Regions from separate parts of the Streptomyces sp. NPDC088554 genome, predicted to be linked through region 1. Evidence: riboswitches for the same ligand, from Rfam matches in the RefSeq annotation. Region 1 holds a riboswitch; each other region holds the start of a gene.
The links. Region 1 has a riboswitch for cyclic di-AMP ahead of ACIP8W_RS24960 (transglycosylase SLT domain-containing protein). Riboswitches for the same ligand answer to the same signal wherever they lie in the genome.

Region 1 (5,662 bases):
GCGCGCGGTCGGCCGACCCCCCGGACCAGCGCGGAGCGCAGTACGCCTACCACCGGGAGCTGTTCCCGGCCCTGCACGACTGGGAGCGTACCGAGCGGTCGATCGTCGAGTTCACCGGGGAACAGGGCCCGAGCGGGCTGCTCGGACTCGACCAGATGGGCCATTTCGGGCCACAGGGCTGTGACCTGGTGGCCGATGTCGTACGGGCCTGGGCCGTGGACACCGGCACCCCGTCCGCGCCGGTGGCGCTCTGCGAGCTGGGCAGCGGGTTCGGCGGCGCCCTGCGCCACCTGGTGGACCGGCTGGCGACGGTCGGCGTATCCGTGCGGCGCGCCTACGGCGTGGAGCTGGTGGCGGAGCATGTCGCGGTCGGCCGCCGCATCAGCGAACGGCACGGGTTCACGCGGATCACCGAGGTGTGCGCGTCGGCGGCCGAGGTCCCGCTGCCGGACGGTTCGCTCGACGTGGTGGTGGTGACGGGGTCGATGCCGCACTTCCCCGACCCGGGGGCGGTCCTGCGGGAGGCCGCGCGGCTGCTGCGGCCGGGCGGTGCGCTGGTCCTCACCGAGGAGGTCAGTCTCACGCCCACGTCGGCACCTCCGTCGCGGGCGTTCCGTGGGACACATCCGGAGGGGGTCTTCTTCACGACGCCGCTCCCGGACCGGCTGCGGCAGTTGGCGGACGCCGGGTTCCCGGACGTGGTCCGGCACGACCTGACGCCGTGGGCACTGGCGCTGCTCGCGGAGCGGCTCAAGGTGGTGCGGCTCTTCCGCGGCAGCATCGCCGGGATCTACGGCGAGGCCGCGACCGACCTGATCCGGGACACGCTGACCGCCGCGCGAGCCGAGTACCTCGCCGGACGGCTGCTGCCGAGCCTGATCACCTCGGTCCGCCCGGCCGCGCGGGCGCAGCCTCGGGGCGCCCGGGGCCGGGTGCCCTGAGGCCGCGGGTCGGGCCCGCCCGCGGGCGTCAGGACCGGCGGGCCAGCGCCGGGGTGCGTTGCAGGGCGCGGGAGGCAGCCGCGGCGGCTGCCTGGAGGTGGGAGGCCGCCTGTGTTTCGAGGAGCCAGCCGGACGGCGCGGAGACGGCGAGGGCGCCGATCACGGTGTCGGGCGACAGCAGCAACGGGGCCGCGAGGGCGACGGTTTCGGCCGTACGCAGAATGACAAGATCCTTCCGGCGGACGTGTATCACCTCTTCACCACCGAATGCCCCGATGCCTCCTCCCTTCACTCCCGTGCGGATCGGCGGTACGTTTCGCGTACCGGTTCTTCCATGAAATCTGAGGGTTTCCCGGGCGGCGCGGGTGGAGATCGCGACCTGTTCCCCGAACTCCTTTTCGTTGCCCTGGGAATGGTGGATCTGGTCGACCAACGCGGTGTCCGCGTCGAGCGTGTCGGATATGAAGACGAACACGCCACCACGGGTGAGATGGTGCAGCCGCTCGACGAATGGCCGGGCCACGTCCCGCAGTTCCCGCTGCCCCGGCACCCGAGTACCGATCATGAAAAGTGCCACACCCAGCCGCAGGCCGTTCTCGCCGCGCTCCAGCATGTGCTCCTTCAGTAATACGGCGACGATGCGGTGAGCCGTCGCCTTCGGCATGTCGGCCCGTCGCGCCAGCTCGGAGAGTGGTATTTCCCGTTCGTACGGGCGGAAGCACCGCAGGACGCTCAGGCCGCGGGCGAGCATGGATCGAGAGCTGTTCCGGTCGGACAAATGAGCCTTCTTTCAAGACGTCGAAGGAAAGGTGCAACGCCTCGCGTATCTCCCGGATACGACGGCCTCGGGGAACGCGTGGGACGGCCGCCGGAAACCGAGCTGTCCCTGCCCCGGCGCGGCCGAGCATCGCGAGGGTGACCCGGCAGCGCCAGGATGTCCGGCGCCGGACCTGATGTGCGCCGCAGGGTGCGGCGCGTATCGAACCCCGGGGAGCGGCCCGCACCGCTCCCCGGTGCGCGTCACGTGCCGCGTTGAGCGCGTCCGCTTCGTACGCCGATCTCAGGTGGCCGTAGATCCGACATATAGATTTCCCCCAGTGGCGGTCCGTGTGGCGACGATGGCTTCAAGCGAACTGCTTTTCGAATCCGGCCTTCCCCCGACCGCTGCTCGCGCGGTACCGCATAGGGGTTCCCGGGAAAGGTCTCGCGGCGAAAGCGTTCGTCCTTCGTTTCCGCGACGGCGGAGAAGAGAGGCCGGATGATGGCGTACCGGCCCCGTCCGCGAGCGAGCCGGGCGCCGTCAATGCCGCCGTCGACGATATGGATCTTCGAAAGCGCGGCCCCCTCGTCAAATGCGTACACACCTTCGACAGGGGAGATGTGACGGTGTAAAGCGAACGCCACTTCCACCCCTCTCACTTGAACGATCCACCTTAAGCATGGCCATACGAAGTCGTCCAGGTCTAGTCCTCCCTTCCGTCGGCGATCTTGTATGGAGCTGTGAGGGTGGCGCAAAGTATGGTTGCGCTCGGCCGAGTTCCGTACCAGATTTGCTGGTTGGGTACGCGAACACCCCGGGTGGCCTGGGGACGACGGGGGCGGAATAAAAGAGCGGGATAAGGGGCGGGCAATGACCTTGAGGGTTTAACCCCTCGGGCACGGGCCGTCCTCCCGCACCGCGAGCCTCGGCTCCCTCATCCAGGGGCGCGCGGGCGCCCCGCTCGCCGGACAGCGGTGGCCGGCCCTCCTCCCGTCGCCGACCGGATCGCGGTCATGGGCGCCGGGCGCTTCGTCGAACCGGCCGAGGCCGCCGCCTCCTTCGGCGCCCTGCCCCCCGCCCCCCGTACAGTCGGGGCCTGCTGGGAGCCCTGCCCGACAGGCCGCCCGCCGGCCCCGGCGGCTCCCGCCCGCGTGTTTCCTGCTGGCGGGTGCCTGGTGCCGGGCGGGCCGGTGCGAAATACGACAGGACCCTTTCTCGTCAACGCCCTTTCTCCCTGGTGCGGTAAGGGGATCGGCTGTCGAACTCGGCGGCTTCCGAAGGGATTTGGAGAGGTGCGGGAAAAGGGTCGGGTCCGGGGCGACGGGAGAGGGAGGAAGGAGAGCGGTCCGGGCGGTCCCGGGCGGCGAGTGAGGGGTTTTGAATTCGATCATTCTCATTCGTTCCCTCGCTCTGTGGATTATCCGGATCGGGGGTCCGTGTGCCGGGATGATCTCCGCGAGCCCTGTTGTCACTATGGGCGTTTTAGGTAATTTTGTCGCTAGTTTCGTGTCTGGGGTATTTGGGGGATATGGTCGCTCATGTTGGGTCTTGTTGGGGCGGATGATCCACTTTATCCGTGATGTGCGTCACGCCCGTGGTGGGTTCGCGGTCTCTGACTGCCCGTCCATTCGGCTCACGGCAAAGGAAAGTTGAGCCCCCCGGCGGCGGGCGAATAATTTGATCTTTCCCGTTCGGAACGGCCCGCGAGGGCTGCTCGTGAATTCCGGACTTGTTTTGTCCTGGCGTTCTCGCTTACGTTCTCGTCAATCCGGGTGGAACGCCGAATCCTGCCGCTGTCCGGAAACCACACTCATCCACTCACTCACACGTACGGCAGGAGCGGGGAACCCAGGTAAGCCGCCGATTCAGAGACCGGGGATCGGCTAGGGGTGAAGTCGCGCTCATACCGCGACCGGGCATCTCCAGCCCGAATCCGACAGCTCACCTCGCAGGCGACGGAGAGGAATTCGTCATGCCCACAAAGGCCAAGCACCGTCGTACCGGAGCCGGTCCGCTCGCCAGGAGGCTCGTCGCCGCGGGCGCGGGCAGCGCCGTCGTACTCGCGCTTCCGCTGATGGCCGCCACCACGGCCCACGCGGCGCCGTCCGCGCAGAGCGCCGCCGTGAAGTCGGTACCGACGGTCACCACCGTCGTACAGAAGGCCACCACCGCGACCTACTCCGTCGTCGTGGGCGACTCCCTCTCCCGGATCGCCGCCGCCCACTCCCTGAGTGGTGGCTGGAAGAAGCTGTACGAGAACAACCGCACGGTCATCGGCGGCAACCCGGAGCTGATCAAGCCCGGTCTCCAGCTGGCGCTCGCCGGAAAGGCCGCGACGGCCGCCAAGCCCGCCGCCGCTCCGGCCGCCGCCAAGACCTACGCCAACAACCTGGACGGCTGGATCCGCGAGTCGCTGGACATCATGGCCGCGCGCGGCATCCCCGGCACGTACAACGGCCTCTACCGCAACATCATCCGCGAGTCCTCGGGCAACCCGCGCGCGATCAACCTCTGGGACTCCAACGCCGCCGCCGGGATTCCGTCCAAGGGCCTGCTCCAGGTCATCGACCCGACCTTCCGCGCGTACCACGTGCCCGGTACGTCGTTCGACAGCTACGACCCGGTCGCCAACATCACCGCCGCCGCCAACTACGCGGCCGCCCGGTACGGCTCGATCGACAACGTGAACGGCCCCTACTGACATACCGTCAGCTCGCGTCGCGAGCCGCGTACTTCCTGACAACGGCGCGTACCGAATCCTGGATTCGGTACGCGCCGGGGCTTTCCCGGGTAATAGAGTTCGGCTATGACGAATAACGAAACCGCGCCCCGTGTCGCCCTCAAGAAAATAACCCCGCAGGTTTCCGGGGCGATGGGCGCGCTGCACGCCGCCGCCGTTTCCGCCGCGAGCGACGCCAAGGTCGAACCGGAGCTTCTCGAACTGATCAGGATCCGCGCCTCGCAGATCAACGGCTGCGCTTTCTGTCTCGATATGCATACGAAGGACGCCCGTGCGCAGGGCGAGACCGAGCAGCGTGTCTACGCGCTGAACGCCTGGCGCGAGACCCCGTTCTTCACCGAGCGGGAGCGGGCCGCCCTGGCCCTGGCCGAGGCTGTGACCTTGGTGAACGACGGCCAGGTGCCTGACGCGGTATACCGGGAGGCGGCCGGGGTCTTCACGGAGGAGCAGGTCGCGGCGCTGATCTGGGCGGCCACCGTCATCAACGCGTACAACCGCATCGCCATCGCGACACGTATGGTGCCGGGCGGTTATCGGCCCGCCCCGAAGAATTCCTGAACGCCGAATATCGCGCCGGGTCGATCCTTTCGACCCGGCGCGCCCGTTTATGTCTTTTAGGTGAATTCTGTGCGGCGAGTGGGCGACCCGGTGAGTCCGCCGCCCGAAGGTTCGGTGATTCGCGGATCAGTGGTCCGGCAGCGGCTCCGCGATGCCATTCAGCCATTTCTGCCACCGCGCGGCGTGTGCAGCCGGACCCGCGAGCATCGGTGGGCCCAGCCAGCTGGTCACCGGGCGGATCCCGTGCAGGGCGTTGACGAGCCACACCTCGCGGCCCGCCAGCTCCGCCAAGGTCCGTTCCCGGTGGAGGACCCGGATCCCGGACTCCCCGGCGTGGTCCTGGATGATCGCGGTGGTGACCCCGGGCAGTACCGGCAGCCGGGGTGAGGGCAGACACAGTGTGTCGTCCTCCCACCACAGCACACTGGAACTGGTCGCCTCCAGCACCAGCCCCGAGGCGCTGGTCAGTACGGCCTCGTCGGCTCCCTGGTCGCCCGCCCGGTGCCGTACCCCGGTCAGTGTGTCGAGGTCGGGCCCCTTGCGGCGCGGTACGGTACGCGGATCCGGCTGGCCCGAGGCCCAGACCCGTACCCCGGAGGTACGCCGGGGCGAGTATCTGATCCGTACCCGCAGCCGGGGGGAGTGGTCCGCGGTCAGCAGCTC
Region 2 (5,662 bases), on a different contig from region 1:
GGGGCGCTTCGCCTCGACCTTGTCCCCGGAGGACTCGCCGCGCAGTCTGCGTCCGATCCAGGGCACCAGATACTCCCGCGCCCAGTGGATGTCGTCCCGCCGCACCTCAAGGGTGCCGCGCGGCGGTTCCGGCGGCCAGATCTGGTCGGGGTCCGCCGGTACGTCGAGTCCGAGCACCTGGGCGGCGCGCAGCGCGACCCGGGTGTGGCCGTCGGGCGACAGATGCAGCCGGTCGCCGTCCCAGGCGCGCCTGTCCTGGACGGACTTCAGAGCCCAGAGGTCGAGTACCGGACAGCCGTAGCGATCGGCGATGGACCGGGTGTGGGCGGTGAAGGTGGCTATCTTGCCGCGCAGATGACGCAGCACGGGGACGCCACGGGTGTCGAAGCCGGTGGTCAGCATGACCGTGCCGACGGCACCGGTGAGTTCGGCGACGGCCCGCTCGAAGCGCTCGGCGACATCGTCGGGGTCGGAGCCGGGACGGAGGATGTCATTGCCACCGGCGCAGAAGGTCACCAGGTCGGGGGCGAGTTCCTTCGCCCGGGGGATCTGCTCCTCGACGATCTGGTCGAGGAGTCGGCCGCGCACGGCGAGATTGGCGTACCGGAAATCTCCGTGCCCGGTGTCCGGGACCGGGCCGGTCACCGGCAGCCGGTCGGCGAGCAGGACCGCGAGCCGGTCCGCCCAGCCGACGAACTGTCCGTCGGGGCCCGGGTCTCCCACGCCCTCCGTAAAGCTGTCGCCAATCGCCGCGTACGACCCGAACACGCCATTTTCTCTTGATCTCGAATCGTCTGCCACAGCAGATCATTTTCCACCGGGGATGTGACCTACGCGACCGTAGGGAGGGGTTGACCCCGGGTGAGAAACGCCATCCGTCAAGTTTTCCCCAACCGGGAATAGCCGTATACGACCGCTGCCCGGCACGGAGAGTGCCGGGCAGCGTGGTGCGGGAGCGCTATGAAATCGGACAGCGGGACGAATCAGACCGTGACACCGTACGCGCGCAGATAGGCCAGCGGGTCGATGTCCGAGCCGTACTCCGGTCCGGTGCGGATCTCGAAGTGCAGATGCGGTCCCGTGACATTGCCGGTGGCACCGGAGAGACCGATCTGCTGGCCTTGGCCGACGCTCTGGCCGGTGGAGACGGAGAGGGACGACAGATGGGCGTACTGCGAGTACCTGCCGTCGTCGTGCCGGATGACGATCTGGTTTCCGTACGAGCCGCCCCAGCCCGCCGTCACGACCGTGCCCGCGCCGACCGCCTTGATGGTGGAGCCCGAGGGCGCGATGAAGTCCACCCCGGTGTGGTAGCCGCTGGACCAGCTTCCGCCCGAGGCGCGGTAGGAGGTGCCGACCGCCGAGTCGACGGGCCGGGTGAAGCCCGAACCGCTGCTCTGCGCGGCCTTGTCGGTGGTCGGGGCCTCGGCCTCCGGAGCCTTGGTCACGGTGGACGGCTTCGCGGACCCCGAAGAGGACGAGGCGGACGAGGCGGAGGACCGCGACGAGGACGGGGTCCCGGAGGACTCCGCCCGGGTCTCGGCGCGGGCCGTCGTGGCCTTCGATCCGAGGGTCAGCTTCAGCCCGGGGTGGATCATCCCGGGGTCGCCGCCGACCGCCTCGCGGTTGTCCTCGTACAGCTTCTGCCAGCCGCCCTGGACGTTCTGCTCGTCCGCGATCCTGGACAGATAGTCACCGGAGACCACGGAGTAGGTCTTCGTGGCCCTCGCCGCGGCGATCTGCGCGGCCGCCCGCTGCTGCGGTACGGCGGTCGCGCTCTGCACGGCGGCCTCGCTCCGGGCCGTACGCGCCGCGGAAGCGGCCTGCGCGGCCGCGGGCACCGCCTGCGGCAGCTCGGAGGTGGCCTGCGGGGCCACGGAGGGAGCGGCCTCGGCGCCGGCGGCGCCGATGAGCGGAAGGGCGATGGCCGCGCCGCCCGTACCCGCGGCGATGAATCCGCGGCGCGAGAACGGACTGCTCTTCGGACGACGGTGCTTACCCTTGGCGGGCATGGTGCGTTCCTCTCCGGCGCCTACGAGGTGAGCTGTCGGGTTCGGGCTGGAGATGCCCGGCCGCGTTGCGCGACTTCACCCCGAGCCGTCCGGGTCTCCGGATCGGCGTACTACCGTGGGTCCCCCGCTCCTGCCACACATGGATGGATGGATGTGTGCTCCGGTCGGCGGCAGGATTCGGCGTTCCGTCCGGATTGAGGGTGAACGTAGGCGAGTCGGACGGCCGGAACAAGCCGCCACTTTCGGCCACGGCCGACCACTCGAATATCGCCGGACATCACCGTCACCCTGCGTGCCTCACGAACCGTCAGTTCCCCTGGGGGGAGTGAAATCCCTTTCTCCCCATCGCCACGGAACGTCACGGATATGATTCCGCTCACTCATCGATCCCCATATCCACTTCCATGGGGGCAGGTTATGCGGAAGTACCCAATACGGTCAGGTCGCCATTTGGGCTGCATTAAGGCGAACATAATGTCCGGTTGATAGGCATCTGAATACAGCTCCACCGGGCCGATCGCCCTCTTGAACAGATGTCGTAGGGTCAGAAGCCGGTATCGTCGGCGGGCCGCGCCGACGGCAGACCACGGAGGAGCACGCCGTGACGCAGCAGCTGCCGCACATCCCGTCGACGGAGCCCGAACTGTCCGGTGTGCGCAACTTCCGTGATGTGGGCGGACTTCCGACCACGGACGGCCGACGGGTGGCCCACGGCAAGCTCTTCCGCAGTGGCCATCTCGCCCATGCCACCGACACCGACACGGCCTTTCTCGCCACCCTCGGTCTGCACACCGTCTTCGACTTCCGCAACGAGGCCGACCGGAAACTGGACGGTCCGGATGTCGAGCTGCCCGGCGTACGCAATGTGAACATCCCGCTCAGCGACCCCGCCGACGGCGCCGAGTTCTGGCGGATGGTCCGCGTCGGCGATCTCGGCCAGCTGCGCTCGCTCCTCGCGGAGGGCAGGGCGGCGGCGCGGATGATCGCCTCGTACCGGATGATCATCGTGGACCGCACCGCCGAGCACAGCCGGATCCTGCACGCGCTCGCCTCGGACAGCGTGCCCGCGCTCCTGCACTGCGCGGCGGGCAAGGACCGGGCCGGGCTCTCCGTCGCGGTGGCCCTGCTCGCGGTCGGTGTCGAGCCGGACGCGATCGAGGCGGATTATCTGAAGTCGAACGACCCGCACCGCCGCTACCGGGTCCGGCGCGGCGACACCTCACCCGCCGGAACCTCCCCCGAGGTGATGGAGCTGCTCGCGCCGCTCTTCGACGCGCGGGTGGAGTATCTCGCCGCCGCCTTCGAGACCATCGAGAAGACCTGGGGCGGCACCGACCGCTATCTCGCCGATGGTCTCGGGGTCGCCCCCGAGACCCGCGAGCTGCTGCGCGCCCGTCTTCTCGACAACGGCTGACGGGCGCCCGCTATCCCTTCGCGCCCAGCTCGAAGAGCACGTACAGAAACGCGGCGAAGACATGTCCGGCCACCAGATAGGCGAACAGCCGGATGACCAGCCCCCTGGGGAACTTCTTCTCCTCCCGTACGGACCGGCCCCCCGGGCTTTCCGGCTCGGTCGCAGCGGCTACGCGGTTCTCTGATTCCGGCATGGTGCGGGCCTCTCTCGGAATGTGATCGGAAACGTGATCGGGGAATGGCCGGGAATGTGGTCGGGATCGTGATGAAACGTGGAACGGCTCAGCGGCGACGCACCCCCGCGCCGAGGCACAGCTCGGCGGCGGGGCTCTGCACCAGGGTGTGGACGAACAGCAGCTCGGTTCCCTCGGCTCCGTCCGCGGCGATACGGTGCGGGGTGAGCGAATCGAAGTGCGCGCTGTCCCCGGGCCCGAGCAGATGCCCGGTGCCCCCGAGGCCCAGCCGCAGCCGCCCTTCGAGGACATAGAGCCACTCCTCCCCCGGATGTACGCGGACCAGGTCGCCCTGCGCCCCGTACGGCACCCGGAGCCGGAGCGGCTGCATCGCCCGGCCGGGGGAGCCCGCCTGGTGGTACGTCCAGCCGTCGGCCTCGACGGGGTCGGTCCGACCGGCCCGGACGATGGGGTCGCGCTCCGGTGGCAGCTCGCCGAGCAGCTCGGAGACGGTGGTGCCGTAGATCCGGGCCAGGGCCAGCAGCATGGGCAGGGAGGGCTGTCTGTGGCCGGTCTCCAGCCGGGAGAGATGGGCGGGCGACAGCCCGGCCCGCCGGGCCGCGGTCTCCAGCGTCAGCGCACGGCCCCGGCGCAGCTCGCGCAGGCGTGGCGCGACATCCGGCAGGTGCTCGGGCGGCGCGTCGGCCGGACCGCCGCCGGGAGGGATGCTCATGCCTCCATTCCGCCAGGAACTTTCCTCCGGGGCAAATTTCTTGCCTCGGAGGCAATTCAGTCCGGCCCCCGACGGGAAAAACTACCGGTTGGCGACGGCCTGCTTCACCAGTGTCCGCCCGAAGTCCCACATCAGTCCGCCGCCCCCATGGGCATCGTCCATGACGGCCGTGAAGGCGGTCACGAAGCGCTCGACCTCCCGCTCGCCGATGGTCAGCGGCGGGATCAGCTTGATCACTTCGAGCCGGTCGCCGGATACCTGGGTGAGGATGCGGTGCTTCTGGAGCAGCGGTACGACCACCATCTGCGCGAAGAGTCCCTTGCGGGCGGCCTGGAGCATGGTCCAGCGGCTGCGCAGCCCGATCGAGTCCGGCCGGCCGAATTCGATGCCGACCATCAGGCCCCGGCCGCGCACCTCGTACAGCAGCTCGTAGCGGTCCACCAGCGCCGTCAGCCGTGCCGTCAGCAGCTCCCCGGTGGCCCGTGCCCGCTCGACGATCCGCTCGTCCTCCAGTACGGACAGCACGGCCAGGCCCGCCGCCATGGCCTGGGCGTTGGAGCCGAAGCTCGCGGAGTGGACCAGCACCCGGTCCATCGAGGAGTAGACCTTCTTGAAGATCCAGTCCTTGCCGAGCGTGGCGCCCACGGGCACGTAGCCCCCGGAGAGCGCCTTCGCCACACAGACGAGATCCGGCTCGACGCCCTCCTCGTGCTGGTAGGCGTAGAAGTCCCCGGTGCGTCCGAGGCCGGTCTGTACCTCGTCGGCGATGAGCAGTGCCCCGTGCCGGTGCAGCAGTTCCTGGGCGGCGCGCAGAAAACCGGGCGGCGCGGTGTGCACGCCCTTGCCCTGGATCGGTTCGACGATCAGTGCGGCCACATCGCCACGGGCCAGCTCCCGTTGGAGCGCGTCCAGATCGCCGAGCGCGAGGGCGGTGTCGGGCAGCAGCGGGGCGAAGCCGTCGCGGAAGCCGTCCTCGCCGTTGACCGACAGCGAGCCGGTGGTCAGCCCGTGGAAGGCGTGCGAGCAGTACAGGATCCTGGGTTTCCCGGTGGCGTACCGGGCGAACTTGAGGGCGGTCTCCACCGCTTCCGTACCGCTGTTGCCGAAGAACACCCGGTCGAGATGGGGGCTGTGGGCCAGGAGCTTCTCGGCGAGCAGTCCGGGCAGCGGCTGGCAGTCGAAGCGGGTGAGATCGGCGAGCGAGGCGTCGAGGACGTCGTGGAGCGCCTTGCGTACGACGGGGTGGTGCCGCCCGAGGCCCATCACCCCGAAGCCGGCGAGCATGTCCAGGTAGTCGTTGCCGTCCTCGTCCCAGAAGTAGGCGCCCTCCG
Region 3 (5,662 bases), on a different contig from region 1:
GAGCGAGGCCGGTCCGAGCGTCATGAGCAGGGCCATGAACAGCCATGAGCAGCCATGAGCCGTCCTATGAGCAGTGCCAGCGGGTGACGTACAGCCCGTCCCGTCCAGCACACCCCGGATGCACTCGCCCGGCTCGGTATCGATCGCGCCCGCGAGTTCGGCGCGGCCCTGCCGGGTCCGCTCCGTGCCGAACCACCCGGGGAACGCGGTGATGCGCGCGTCCCTGCGCTGATAGCCGAGGCGTACGGGGATATCGGCGCCGCCCGCCTTCCGGACGTACCGGGTGGTGAAGGTGCCCGATCCGCCGACCGGGCCCTCGACGCAGAGACGGCCGCCGGACAGGTCGCCGCAGCCCTTGGGTGTGACGCCCACAGGCGCCAGGACGAAGAACGAACCCATGGCGAGAGCCGCCGTGCGGACAGCGGTGGCGGTCACTCGTCCCACGGTTTCCCTCCTGGCCTGTCCCCCTGGGGCCCTGGGGACCGGCATCCCTCGGGCCGACGCTGCGATGATGCTCATCGTGGCCCGGGGGCGGGGCCGGGGCACCCCGGCACGTCCACATGGGTCGCCGGGGCATGGACCGCCTCGGGGAAGGGGCTACACGGGGCGCGTGGCCCCCGCGAACGGCATCTGGTCGATCGGGGCGAGCCGCACCGCCGTACCCGGCCGAGGCGCGTGGATCATCTGCCCGCCGCCGACATACATTCCGACATGGCTGATACCGGAGAAGAAGAACACCAGGTCACCAGGGGCGAGCTGGTCCCGGCTGACGCGCTGCCCGGCATTGATCTGGGTGTAGGTGGTACGCGGGAGGGACACTCCGGCGGAGCGCCAGGCGGCCTGGGTCAGCCCCGAGCAGTCGAAGGAACCGGGCCCGGTCGAGCCCCAGACGTACGGTTTGCCGATCGCGCCGTAGGCGAAGGCGACAGCGGCCGCCGCACGGGCGTTGGGTGCCCGGACAGCGCCCGCCGACTGCGCCTCCGGCGCCCGGTCCGATGCCTGTCCCCGCTGGTCGTCCCGGCCCTGCTGGTCGTACTGGGCGCGCTGCTCGGCGGTGAGCCGGTCCAGCAGTCGGCGGGCGGAACCGATCTTCGACTGGATGGCCGACTTGTGCCGGGACAGCTCGGCCTGCCGCGCCTTGAGATCCCCGAATCGCTGGTCGGCGCGCGTGCGCAGCCCCGCGATCCGCGACAGCTCCCGGTGGATCCCGGTGACCACGGCTGCCTGGCGGGTACCGGCGCGTTCGGCGAATGACGCGTCCTCCAGGAAGTGCTCGGGCTCCGAGCTGAGACCGAGCTGTACGGAAGGGTCGAGCCCTCCGGAGCGGTACTGCGCGGCGGCGATCGAGCCGAGTTCGTCGCGCGAGGCGTTGAGCCGCTCCGTCCCACGGGCGGCCTCGTCCCGCAGCACGGCGATCGAGGCGCGGGCCTGGTCGGCCTTCACCTTCGCTCCGTTGTACCGCTCCGTGACGGCCTCCGCCTGCTCGTACAGCCTGTCGACCTTGGCCTTGACCTGCGCGGCGGTGAGCGCGGGCTCCGCGTGTACGGCGCTGCCCGAGGCGGTCGCGGTCGCCGCCCCGGCGAGCGCGAGAGTGGCGGCGGTACGGGCCGTCCGGGCGGTGAACGGGCGCTGCTTGGGTTTTCGGTGCGCTGCCACGGGGCGGTCCACGTCCTTCGTGCGTCAGGTGTCCGTGCGGGAACAGGTGGTACGGGTACGGCGGCCACCTGGGAGGACGTTATGACCCAAGGTCACGGCCTGGCATCGGCTTGACGGGTATTGGTCGGAGGTGGCGGTTCCATGGCGTTTCCCGACCGAGTTGATCTTGAAAAGGCGCGACTTCCGGCTGGACGGGACCGAAACGGAGACTGAGGGTGACCTCACCGAAGAACGGCGAAATACCCACGGTTAGGCTCCGAATCATGGACGTACTCATCAATGTCTTCGTTGCTCTTCACATCATCGGCATAGCCTCGCTGCTCGGCGGTTTTCTGACCCAGATGAAGTCGATGAGCGCGGGAACGGCCCGCTTCAGCCCGGCGATGCTGCACGGCGCGCTGACGATGCTGATCACGGGAATGGCTCTGGTGGGCCTCAATCAGGCCGACGGCCAGGCGGTCAACAGCATCAAGATCGGTGTCAAGCTGGCGATCCTGGTCGTGATCCTCGGCCTGGTCTATGTGAAGCGGGACGACGAGGTGCTCCCGAAGCCGCTGTTCGGCGCGGTGGGTGGTCTGACGGTGGTCAATATCTTCATCGCCACGCTCTGGACCTGAGCCACCGCTCAAATCAGCGGCCCCCGATGCTCCGTGACATCGGGGGCCTTCCTGCTTCTTGCCCGGCCTGTTTCTCGGCCGACCTGTTTTCTGCCAGGTTTCCGCCGGGCCTCTTCTGTCGGGCCTCTTCTGTCAGGCCTGTTTCTGTCAGGCCGGGCGGACGCTGCCGTAGATCGGCATGTAGTAGATCGACTCCTCGCGGACGTTCGATCCGGGCTTCGGCGCGTGGATCATCATGCCGTCACCGATATAGATGCCGACGTGGCTGACATCGTCGTAGAAGAACACCAGATCGCCGGGGAGAAGATCGTCCGTCGCGATGTGCGCGCCGGCTTTCGCCTGTTCCCAGGTGGAGCGCGGCAGCTGCACACCGACCTCGCGCCAGGCGACCTGGGTGAGGCCCGAGCAGTCGTACGAGCTGGGGCCCGAGGCGCCCCAGACGTACGGCTTGCCGATCTGGCCGGCCGCGAACGCGATGACCCTGGCGGCCTTGGCGGCGTAGGCGTCGGCGGGGCACTCGGCGGTGGCACCCGCGAGAGGGGCCGCCACCGGAGCGGCGGCCGGCGCCGAGGGTGAAACCGGAACCGGAACCGCAGGTACGACCGGGGCGGGAGCCGGGGCAGCCGCTACCGGAGGGCCTACCGGAGGCGCTACCGGCGCCGCCACGGCCGGGGCCGGGAGCGTGGGGGCGGCCACCGCCGGGCCGACGCCCGTACCCGCGCCCACGACCGGCATCGTGCCGGTGCTCCTGATGGCGCTGATGTTGATGCCCGTACTGGTGTCGGTCGACAGCGGCGGGGGCGGGAGCTGGGGCGGCTGTCCTTCGCGTCCGGCCGCCTCGGCCTCGGCCTTGGCCCGGCGGCGTTCGGCTTCCTTCTTGAGCTCCAGCGTGGCCACCCGCGTCCGTTCCTCCGCCGTCAGCTTCGACAGCAGGGCGCGCGCGGTGGTGAGCTTCTTCTGAACGGTTTCCTTGCTGACCCGCAGTGAATTCTGGGGGTCGGCCGGGACTTCGGTGTTCTCGGCGGGCCGCTCCGGTGCCACGGCGGCCTGCGGCGCCCGGAGCGAGGGCGGCGGCGGGGTCTGTGGCATCGGCGGGGACGACGGCGGGACCTGGAGCGAAGGCGCGGCAGGCGGCGGGACCTGGAGCGAAGGCGCGGCCGGCGGTGGGGACATGGGCCGGGGCGGCGACTGCGGCTGGGGCGGGATCGCGGAGACGGCCTCCTGCCGTCGCTCCGTCAACCGTTCCATCGCCTCGACCTGTTCGGCGTACGACGGGGGCCTACGCCGCTGCTCGCTCACCTTGCCCGCGCCCTTGGGCGCATTGCCGCGTATCTGTTCGGCGGCCCGCTTCTGCTCCGCCGTGATCTCTTTCGCCTTGCTGAGCTGGGAAGTTCCGCTCCCGGCCTGGCGGTACAGGTCGTTGACTTTCTTCTGTACCTCTTCGATGGACGGATTCGATACGGCGGGCGCGGCTTCCGCGCCCTGCGTCGACAGCAGCGTGACCGAGGCGAGGGCAGCCGTCGGGAACCCGACGGCGGGGGAGTTGGTTACTTCGCTACGGTTGCGCGACTTGCGATGCGACGCCAAGGCCGGCATCTCCTTCCGTTGGACCGCCTACCGGGTTAGCTGTCGGGTTCGGGCGGAACGGAAGGCTGCCCTACGGGCCTTGAACGTACGGCGACGTACGGCCCGATTCACCCCGTCGTGCAGAGTGGGTCCCCGGTTTCGGACTTCCCTGTGGAAAGCCGAATTCGGCGTGGCTGCCCGCGTGGCGTGGGTCGCCGTTGTGGGAACGGGCTGCCTGTTCGAGCACGCTAGCCAAATTGTGCCGCTGATGTGAAGGTGGATGGTCGATATGCCCGAAACATTTTCGTGACCATTTGCGGGAGTCGGGTGCAGGGTCGAGTAATGAGGGGTATAGCGTCACGCTCCGTGGTTCCATGGTCGCTGTGCATGAGGGGCGGGGGTGCGCGGTGATCGAACGCCGGAATCCGTGAAAGAGCGAGTGCCGGGTCCCGTGGAGATCGTGGAAACCGGAGCCTGTGAAGATCCGGGCGTCCGGAATCCCGCGAGGACTTTCGAAGGCGGGCGCGGGTTGTCAGTGGGGCCGCCTAGACTCGGGAAGCGATGAGCAGCCTCTTTGACGACAGTTTCCTGGCGGACCTCCAGCCCTCCGGCGACGAACACCCGCCGCCGCCCGAGGACCCGGACGGCCATGCCCCGGAGCAGGTGCCCGACGACCTCTTCCAGGGCGCCTTCGACCTGCCCCCGGCGCGTGATCCGTACCACCGGGACGGTGCTCCGCGTACGGTCGTGGACCCCGCCGCGCTGCTCGAAGGGCTGAACGACGAGCAGCGCGCCGCCGTCGTGCACACCGGATCGCCGCTGCTCATCGTGGCGGGGGCCGGGTCGGGCAAGACCCGTGTCCTGACCCACCGGATCGCGCATCTGCTGGGGACCCGCACTGTCCACCCCGGCCAGATACTGGCGATCACCTTCACCAACAAGGCCGCCGGTGAGATGAAGGAGCGCGTCAGCCAGCTTGTCGGCCCGCGTGCCAACGCCATGTGGGTGCTGACCTTCCACAGCGCCTGTGTACGGATCCTGCGGCGCGAGTCGAAGAAGCTCGGATTCACCTCGTCGTTCTCGATCTACGACGCCGCCGACTCCAAGCGGCTGATGGCCCTGGTCTGCCGCGATCTCGATCTCGACCCGAAGCGTTATCCGCCGAAATCCTTCAGCGCCAAGATCTCGAATCTGAAGAATGAGCTGATCGACGAGGAGACCTACGCCGGTCAGGTGGCTGGGGGCACCTCCCAGGCCGAAGGCTCTGGGGGAGGGTTCGAGAAGATGCTCGCCGAGGCGTACCGGATGTACCAGTCGCGGCTGCGCGAGGCCAACGCGCTGGACTTCGACGACATCATCATGACCACCGTCCATCTGCTCCAGGCGTTCCCCGATGTCGCCGAGCACTACCGGCTGCGCTTCCGCCATGTCCTGGTGGACGAGTACCAGGACACCAACCACGCCCAGTACACCCTGGTACGCGAGCTGGTGGGCCCCTCGGGCGGGGACAGGGCCCCGGCGGAGCTGTGCGTGGTGGGGGACGCCGACCAGTCGATCTACGCCTTCCGGGGCGCCACTATTCGTAACATCCTCCAGTTCGAGGAGGACTACCCCGACGCGACGACGATCCTCCTGGAGCAGAACTACCGCTCCACCCAGACGATCCTCAGCGCGGCCAACGCGGTCATCGAGCGGAACGAGAGCCGCCGCCCGAAGAATCTGTGGACGAAGGCCGGCGCGGGCGCCCAGATCACCGGCTACGTAGCGGACACGGAGCACGACGAGGCGCAGTTCGTCGCCGAGGAGATCGACCGGCTGACGGA
Region 4 (5,662 bases), on a different contig from region 1:
ACGGACGACGGGCTGGTCATCCGCGCCCGGGACCTGATTCGGGATCAGGATCGGGTTCGGGCTCAGGCGGAGCGCATCCCCGGTCAGTTCGCGGAGCGCATCCCCCGGTCAGTTCGCAGAGCGCATCCCCCGGTCAGTTCGCGGAGCGCATCCCCCGGTCAGTTCGCGGAGCGAAACCTCGGGAACGCGCTGCGGCCCGCGTACACCGCCGCGTCGTCGAGGATCTCCTCGATGCGCAGCAGCTGGTTGTACTTGGCGACGCGGTCCGAGCGGGCCGGGGCGCCGGTCTTGATCTGGCCGCAGTTCACCGCGACGGCGAGGTCGGCGATGGTGACGTCCTCGGTCTCGCCCGAGCGGTGGGACATCATGCACTTGAAGCCGTTGCGCTGGGCCAGCTCGACGGCGTCCAGGGTCTCCGTCAGCGAACCGATCTGGTTGACCTTGACGAGCAGGGCGTTGGCGGAGCCCTCCTCGATGCCGCGCGCGAGGCGCTCCGGGTTGGTGACGAAGAGGTCGTCGCCGACGATCTGGACCTTGGAGCCCAGCTTGTCGGTGATGACCTTCCAGCCGGCCCAGTCGTCCTCGTACAGCGGGTCCTCGATGGAGACGAGCGGGTACGCGGAGACCAGCTCCTCGTAGTACTCGGTCATCTCGGCGGCCGAGCGGGACTTGCCCTCGAACTCGTACGCGCCGTCCTTGTAGAACTCGGACGCGGCGACGTCGAGCGCGAGCGCGATGTCGCGGCCGGGGACGTAACCGGCCTCCTTGATCGCTTCGAGGATCAGGTCGAGCGCGGCGCGGTTGGACTCCAGGTTCGGGGCGAAGCCGCCCTCGTCGCCGAGGCCGGTGGACAGGCCCTTCTGCTTCAGGACCTTCTTGAGGGTGTGGTAGACCTCGGCACCCCAGCGCAGCGCCTCGGAGAAGGACTCCGCGCCGATCGGGGCGATCATGAATTCCTGGATGTCGACATTCGAGTCGGCGTGCGAGCCGCCGTTCAGGATGTTCATCATCGGAACGGGCAGCAGATGCGCGTTCGGGCCGCCCAGGTAGCGGAAGAGCGGGAGGTCCGAGGCCTCGGAGGCGGCGTGCGCCACGGCCAGGGAGACGCCGAGGATGGCGTTGGCGCCCAGCGAGCCCTTGTTCTCCGTGGCGTCCAGGTCGATCATCGCCTGGTCGATCAGGCGCTGCTCGGTGGCGTCGTACCCGACCAGCTCGGGACCGAGCTGCTCGATCACGGCGAGGACGGCCTTCTCCACACCCTTGCCCAGGTAGCGCTTGGGGTCTCCGTCGCGGAGTTCGACGGCCTCGAACGCACCGGTGGACGCACCGGAGGGGACAGCAGCACGACCGGTGCTGCCGTCGTCGAGGCCGACCTCGACCTCGACCGTGGGGTTGCCTCGGGAGTCGAGGATTTCCCGGGCTACGACGACGTCGATGGACGGCACGAGCATCTCCTTCTGGGATGTGACGCTTGAAGTGCAGGGTCTCTGTGGCCTTGCGACATGAGCCTAACCGGATCGGGCTCGCCGGTCGGCCGGTGCCCGCCCCCTAAGACGAAAAGAGCACCTTTTGCGCCGGTCACCCCGTACGCCCGGATACGCCCCGCATCTCCCGACCACCGCCGAAGCCCCGGTCCGGCGCGCACGGGGGTCGCGCGCCGGACCGGGGCCGTCTGTGGGCCGGTCAGCTCAGGTGGAGCCGCTGGCCGGGGTAGATCACATCGGCGTCGCGGACGATGTCCTTGTTCAGCTCGAAGATCTTCTCCCAGCCGCCCTCGACCTTGTGGGCCGTGGCGATCCTGGAGAGGGTGTCGCCGGACTTGACCTTGTACTCGCCGTCGCCCTTCTTGATCGTGAAGGTACGGCTCTCGCCGCGCGAGGCGGGCTGGGCCTCGGTACGGGCCGACCGCTGCTGGGGCTGGGCCCGCTGCTGCGGGGCGGCCTGCTGCTGGGGAGCGGCCTGCTGCTGCGGGGCGGCCTGCCGCTTCGACGTACCGGAGTTGCTGGAGCTGCTGGAGTCGCCGGAGCCCCCGCTCGCGGAGCCGCCGTTGTACGCGGCACCGGACAGGTTCACACCACAGCTCGGCCAGGCGCCCTTGCCCTGGCCCGCCAGGACCTTCTCGGCGACCGCTATCTGCTGGGACTTGGAGGCCAGGTCGGCGCGGGAGGCGTAGGCAGTGCCACCGAACGCGGCCCAGGTGGAGTTGGTGAACTGGAGGCCGCCGTAGAAGCCGTTACCAGTGTTGATGGACCAGTTGCCGCCGGACTCGCACTGGGCGACCTGGTCCCACTCGGCGGCGGTGGCGGCGGAGGCGGAGGCGGCGCCGATCAGCGGGGCCGCCACAGCGGCACCGGTGATCCCGGCGAGTGTGGCGTAGCGGACCGCCCTGGACGGACGACGGTGCCTGGCCTTGCTGGAAAACAGCAGCATGGAGCATCTCCTCACCGACGCCTACGAGGTCAGCTGTCGGGTTCGGGCCAATGAGTTGCCCGGCCGCGTGCTCTCGCACGCGGCTTCACCCCTAGCCGGCCCCGGCCGTCTCCCGACGACCTGTGACCGGCGCGAACCTTTGGGTCCCCCGCTCCTGCCTACGGCGCTTTACGCGACGACTGCTCCCCCGACCGACGGCAGGATTCGGCGTTTCGGTCGACGGGGCCCGCGGTGCGAGCGGTTCAGACCGTAATCACAGGTCCATCGGTTGATCAAAGAAGCACATCCCGGAAAAATCGCCCTTAACGCCCTTGAGGCTCCCGTCATTTCCGCAGGTGGGAGAGGGATCCGGGCAACCGCCGGCCCAAAAGTACCCAGTTACGGCAAAGAGACCCTTGTCTCACTTACGCAGAAGCGGACACACCACCCTGAACTACCCCTCGGAACGGCCTCACTTCGGACCTCGCCCGAGCCGTTGGCCAGGGCGGAAGGGGCCGAGGGCGGCGTCAACGGGGCCTCGCTCATCCGGGGTTCGCCCCGGGGCCGCCCGCGGGTCCCCCCGAAGGCCGCCCCCGAGCGTCTCCGGGCCGGCTCAGACCCACCCGCCGACGACCTTCTGGGCGCCGATGATGCCGGACAGGGTCTCGCCGCCGACGACGACGGACTCGGCCCGGGACTCCGTGGGATGCGTCACCCCGCCGTCCGTGAGGCTGTCGGTGCCGCGGTCCGCTCCGTCGCGCGAGGCGCGGCTGTCCGGCTCGCGGTCCGGGGCCGGGGCCTCCGGGCCTGCCTCCTCCTTGGCGGCGGCGCCCCGGTGCTTGCCCTTGGCGGGGGCGCTGTCGGCGGCCTTGTCCCCGGTGGGGCCCTTGGCGCCGTCCTTGTCGGTGGCGTCCTCGCCGGGCGCCGGGGAGGCGGGCGAGGCGGAGGGGGCGGGCTCGGTGCCCTTGCCCTTCTCCCCCGCGGCGGAGTCGGAGGTGCCCGGTGTGGCCGCCGGGGCCTCCGGGGAGCCCGCCTCCGTACCGGCGCCCCGGTCGCCACCGGCCACCCCGGAGACGACGCTCTTCGCCAGCCCGGAGACCGCCGCGCAGCTGGGCCACGCCAGCGGGCCCTGGGCCGCGAAGACCTTCTCGGCCACCGCTATCTGCTGCGAACGGCTGGCCAGATCGGGGCTGGCCGCGTAGTCGGCGCCGCCGAACCTGTCCCAGGTCTCCTGGGACATCTGGAGGCCGCCGTAGTGGCCGCTGCCGAGGCTGGCGCTCCACTGGCCGCCGCTCTCGCACTCGGCGACACGGTCCCAGGTGGTGGCGTCCGCCGCGCCGGCGCTCGCGGCGCCGAGCAACGGAATGGCGATGGCGGATCCGGTCACCCCCGCCGCGACGAGAAGGGCAGGGGCCTGGCGGGGCCGGCGGTGTTTCCCGGAGCGCATGCGGTCGCCTTCCGTGTGACAGTCGGTTCGACCCGGCGTGGTACTGCCGAGTCGTCGTGAACGTAGCGGTACTCGAACGCTTGTCACAAGCTGATGCAGCGGAGATCACGCGAAAGTCACAGTCTTGACGCACTGTCAGGAAATTCTTGTGGAATGCACCGGGATTGCCCGGCCCGCCGTCAGTCGGACAATGGCGTGAACTGCACCGGAAGCGTGCGCAATCCACGCATGATGAGCCCGCCACGCCAGCGCAAATCGGCAGGATCTTCCGCAAGACGCACATCGGGAAGGCGCTTCAGCAGGGTGCCGATCGCGGTCTGTCCCTCGATCCGCGCCAGCGGGGCGCCCAGACAGTAATGGATGCCGTGCCCGTACCCGAGGTGCTGATTGTCACGCCGGGCGAGGTCGAGGGCGTCGGGGTCGGCGAAGCGCTCCGGATCCCGGTCGGCGGCGGCGAGGACGACGAGCACGGGGTCGCCCGCGCCGATCCGCCGGCCGCCGAGCGTCAGCGGCTCGGTGGCGTACCGCCAGGTCGCCATCTCCACCGGCCCGTCGTAGCGGAGCAATTCCTCGACGCCCGTCGCCAGAAGTCCGGTTTCCCCGGCATCCAGTGAACTCTGGAGACGGGCCCGCTGCACCGGATTTCGAATCAGCGTGTACACGCCGTTGCCGATAAGATTCACCGTGGTCTCAAAACCGGCGAACAGGATGATGAAAGCCATCGCGGCGGCCTCATTCTCCGTGAGATGTTCGCCGTGGTCGCTCGACCGGATCAGATCCGAGATCAGGTCGTCGCCCGGATTCTCTCTTTTACGGTGGATGAGTTCGGCGAGATAGCCGCGCATCCTCTTCACCGCCCGCGCGACCCCGCCGCGCGGTCCGCCCGCGTGTCGGATCATCATCCCCGCCCAGTCGCGGAAGTCGTCCTGGTCCTCCGGCGGCACCCCGAGCAGATCGCAGATCGCGTAGATCGGCAGCGGGAACGCGAAATCATGGATCAGGTCCGCCTCGCCCTTCGCGGCGAAGGCGTCGATGAGCCGGTCCGTCAGTTCCTGTACCCGCGGGGCGAACACCGCGACCCGGCGGGGCGTGAACGCCTTGGACACCAGCCGCCGCAGCCGGGTGTGGTCGGGCGGGTCGATGTTCAGCAGATGCGTCATCAGCTCCGCCTTGCGCTCCCCCGGGATGCCCGTCTTCCCCTTGGTGTGCGCGGGACCCGCGTGGTGCGTGGGGTTCTTGGAGAGCCGGGTGTCCGCGAGCGCCTGCCGGGCGTCCCCGTACCGCGTCACGAGCCAGGCCTCGACCCCGCTCGGCAGCTCGGTCCTGTGCACCGGCGCGTGCTCGCGCAGCCAGGCGTACGCGGGGTACGGATCGGTGGCGAACTCCCAGGTGAAGAGTTCCGGGGCGACGGGACGCAGGGCGGAACGCCGGTCGGAACGCCGGTCCTGGCACTGTTCGGGACGCGGGGCCGGGCGCGGGGCCGGGCGCTGCTCGGGGCACTGGTCGGGCATGCCCCCGACAGTATGCGACCCCGGTACGCCCGCCTCCGCGCGCCCGCTACCCGTGCCCCTCGGCCGCGCGGATCGCGTCCCGGTAGGCGCGGGAGGCGGCGCGCAGCTCCGTCTCCGGGTCGGCCCCGGCCGCCTCGGCCCGTACCGCCAGCGCGAGCAGTTCGTACCCGAAGCCCTCGGTCACCGGGAGGTCCACCACCAGCCCCGCCGTCCGGACGCGGCCCGCCAGCTTGGCGGCGAGGGCCAGCGCGGGCTGGGTGAGGGGGACGCCGTCGGTGACGGAGTCGCGCCGCTT

Region 2: linked by a shared signal. The riboswitch ahead of ACIP8W_RS05570 (LysM peptidoglycan-binding domain-containing M23 family metallopeptidase) and the one ahead of ACIP8W_RS24960 (transglycosylase SLT domain-containing protein) in region 1 are both predicted to bind cyclic di-AMP.
Region 3: linked by a shared signal. The riboswitch ahead of ACIP8W_RS20955 (C40 family peptidase) and the one ahead of ACIP8W_RS24960 (transglycosylase SLT domain-containing protein) in region 1 are both predicted to bind cyclic di-AMP.
Region 4: linked by a shared signal. The riboswitch ahead of ACIP8W_RS20715 (transglycosylase family protein) and the one ahead of ACIP8W_RS24960 (transglycosylase SLT domain-containing protein) in region 1 are both predicted to bind cyclic di-AMP.

Annotation. Positions count from the first base shown of each region.
Region 1 is NZ_JBIVMF010000023.1:100,627-106,288, forward strand. It holds gene ACIP8W_RS24950 (class I SAM-dependent methyltransferase) at 1-941, shown strand, start outside; gene ACIP8W_RS24955 (helix-turn-helix domain-containing protein) at 970-1,692, opposite strand; cyclic di-AMP (ydaO/yuaA leader) riboswitch at 3,507-3,669, shown strand; gene ACIP8W_RS24960 (transglycosylase SLT domain-containing protein) at 3,674-4,402, shown strand; gene ACIP8W_RS24965 (carboxymuconolactone decarboxylase family protein) at 4,508-4,999, shown strand; gene ACIP8W_RS24970 (aminotransferase class IV) at 5,126-5,662, opposite strand, start outside.
Region 2 is NZ_JBIVMF010000003.1:362,164-367,825, reverse strand. It holds gene ACIP8W_RS05575 (SGNH/GDSL hydrolase family protein) at 1-801, opposite strand, end outside; gene ACIP8W_RS05570 (LysM peptidoglycan-binding domain-containing M23 family metallopeptidase) at 984-2,012, opposite strand; cyclic di-AMP (ydaO/yuaA leader) riboswitch at 2,017-2,205, opposite strand; gene ACIP8W_RS05565 (tyrosine-protein phosphatase) at 2,614-3,426, shown strand; gene ACIP8W_RS05560 (DUF6126 family protein) at 3,437-3,619, opposite strand; gene ACIP8W_RS05555 (helix-turn-helix domain-containing protein) at 3,708-4,331, opposite strand; gene ACIP8W_RS05550 (aspartate aminotransferase family protein) at 4,413-5,662, opposite strand, start outside.
Region 3 is NZ_JBIVMF010000017.1:81,754-87,415, forward strand. It holds gene ACIP8W_RS20940 (hypothetical protein) at 1-444, opposite strand, end outside; gene ACIP8W_RS20945 (NlpC/P60 family protein) at 598-1,656, opposite strand; gene ACIP8W_RS20950 (hypothetical protein) at 1,920-2,273, shown strand; gene ACIP8W_RS20955 (C40 family peptidase) at 2,421-3,860, opposite strand; cyclic di-AMP (ydaO/yuaA leader) riboswitch at 3,868-4,040, opposite strand; gene pcrA (DNA helicase PcrA) at 4,401-5,662, shown strand, end outside.
Region 4 is NZ_JBIVMF010000017.1:24,299-29,960, reverse strand. It holds gene eno (phosphopyruvate hydratase) at 159-1,451, opposite strand; gene ACIP8W_RS20715 (transglycosylase family protein) at 1,684-2,427, opposite strand; cyclic di-AMP (ydaO/yuaA leader) riboswitch at 2,434-2,606, opposite strand; gene ACIP8W_RS20710 (transglycosylase family protein) at 3,023-3,856, opposite strand; gene ACIP8W_RS20705 (cytochrome P450) at 4,036-5,367, opposite strand; gene ACIP8W_RS20700 (nucleoside triphosphate pyrophosphohydrolase) at 5,414-5,662, opposite strand, start outside.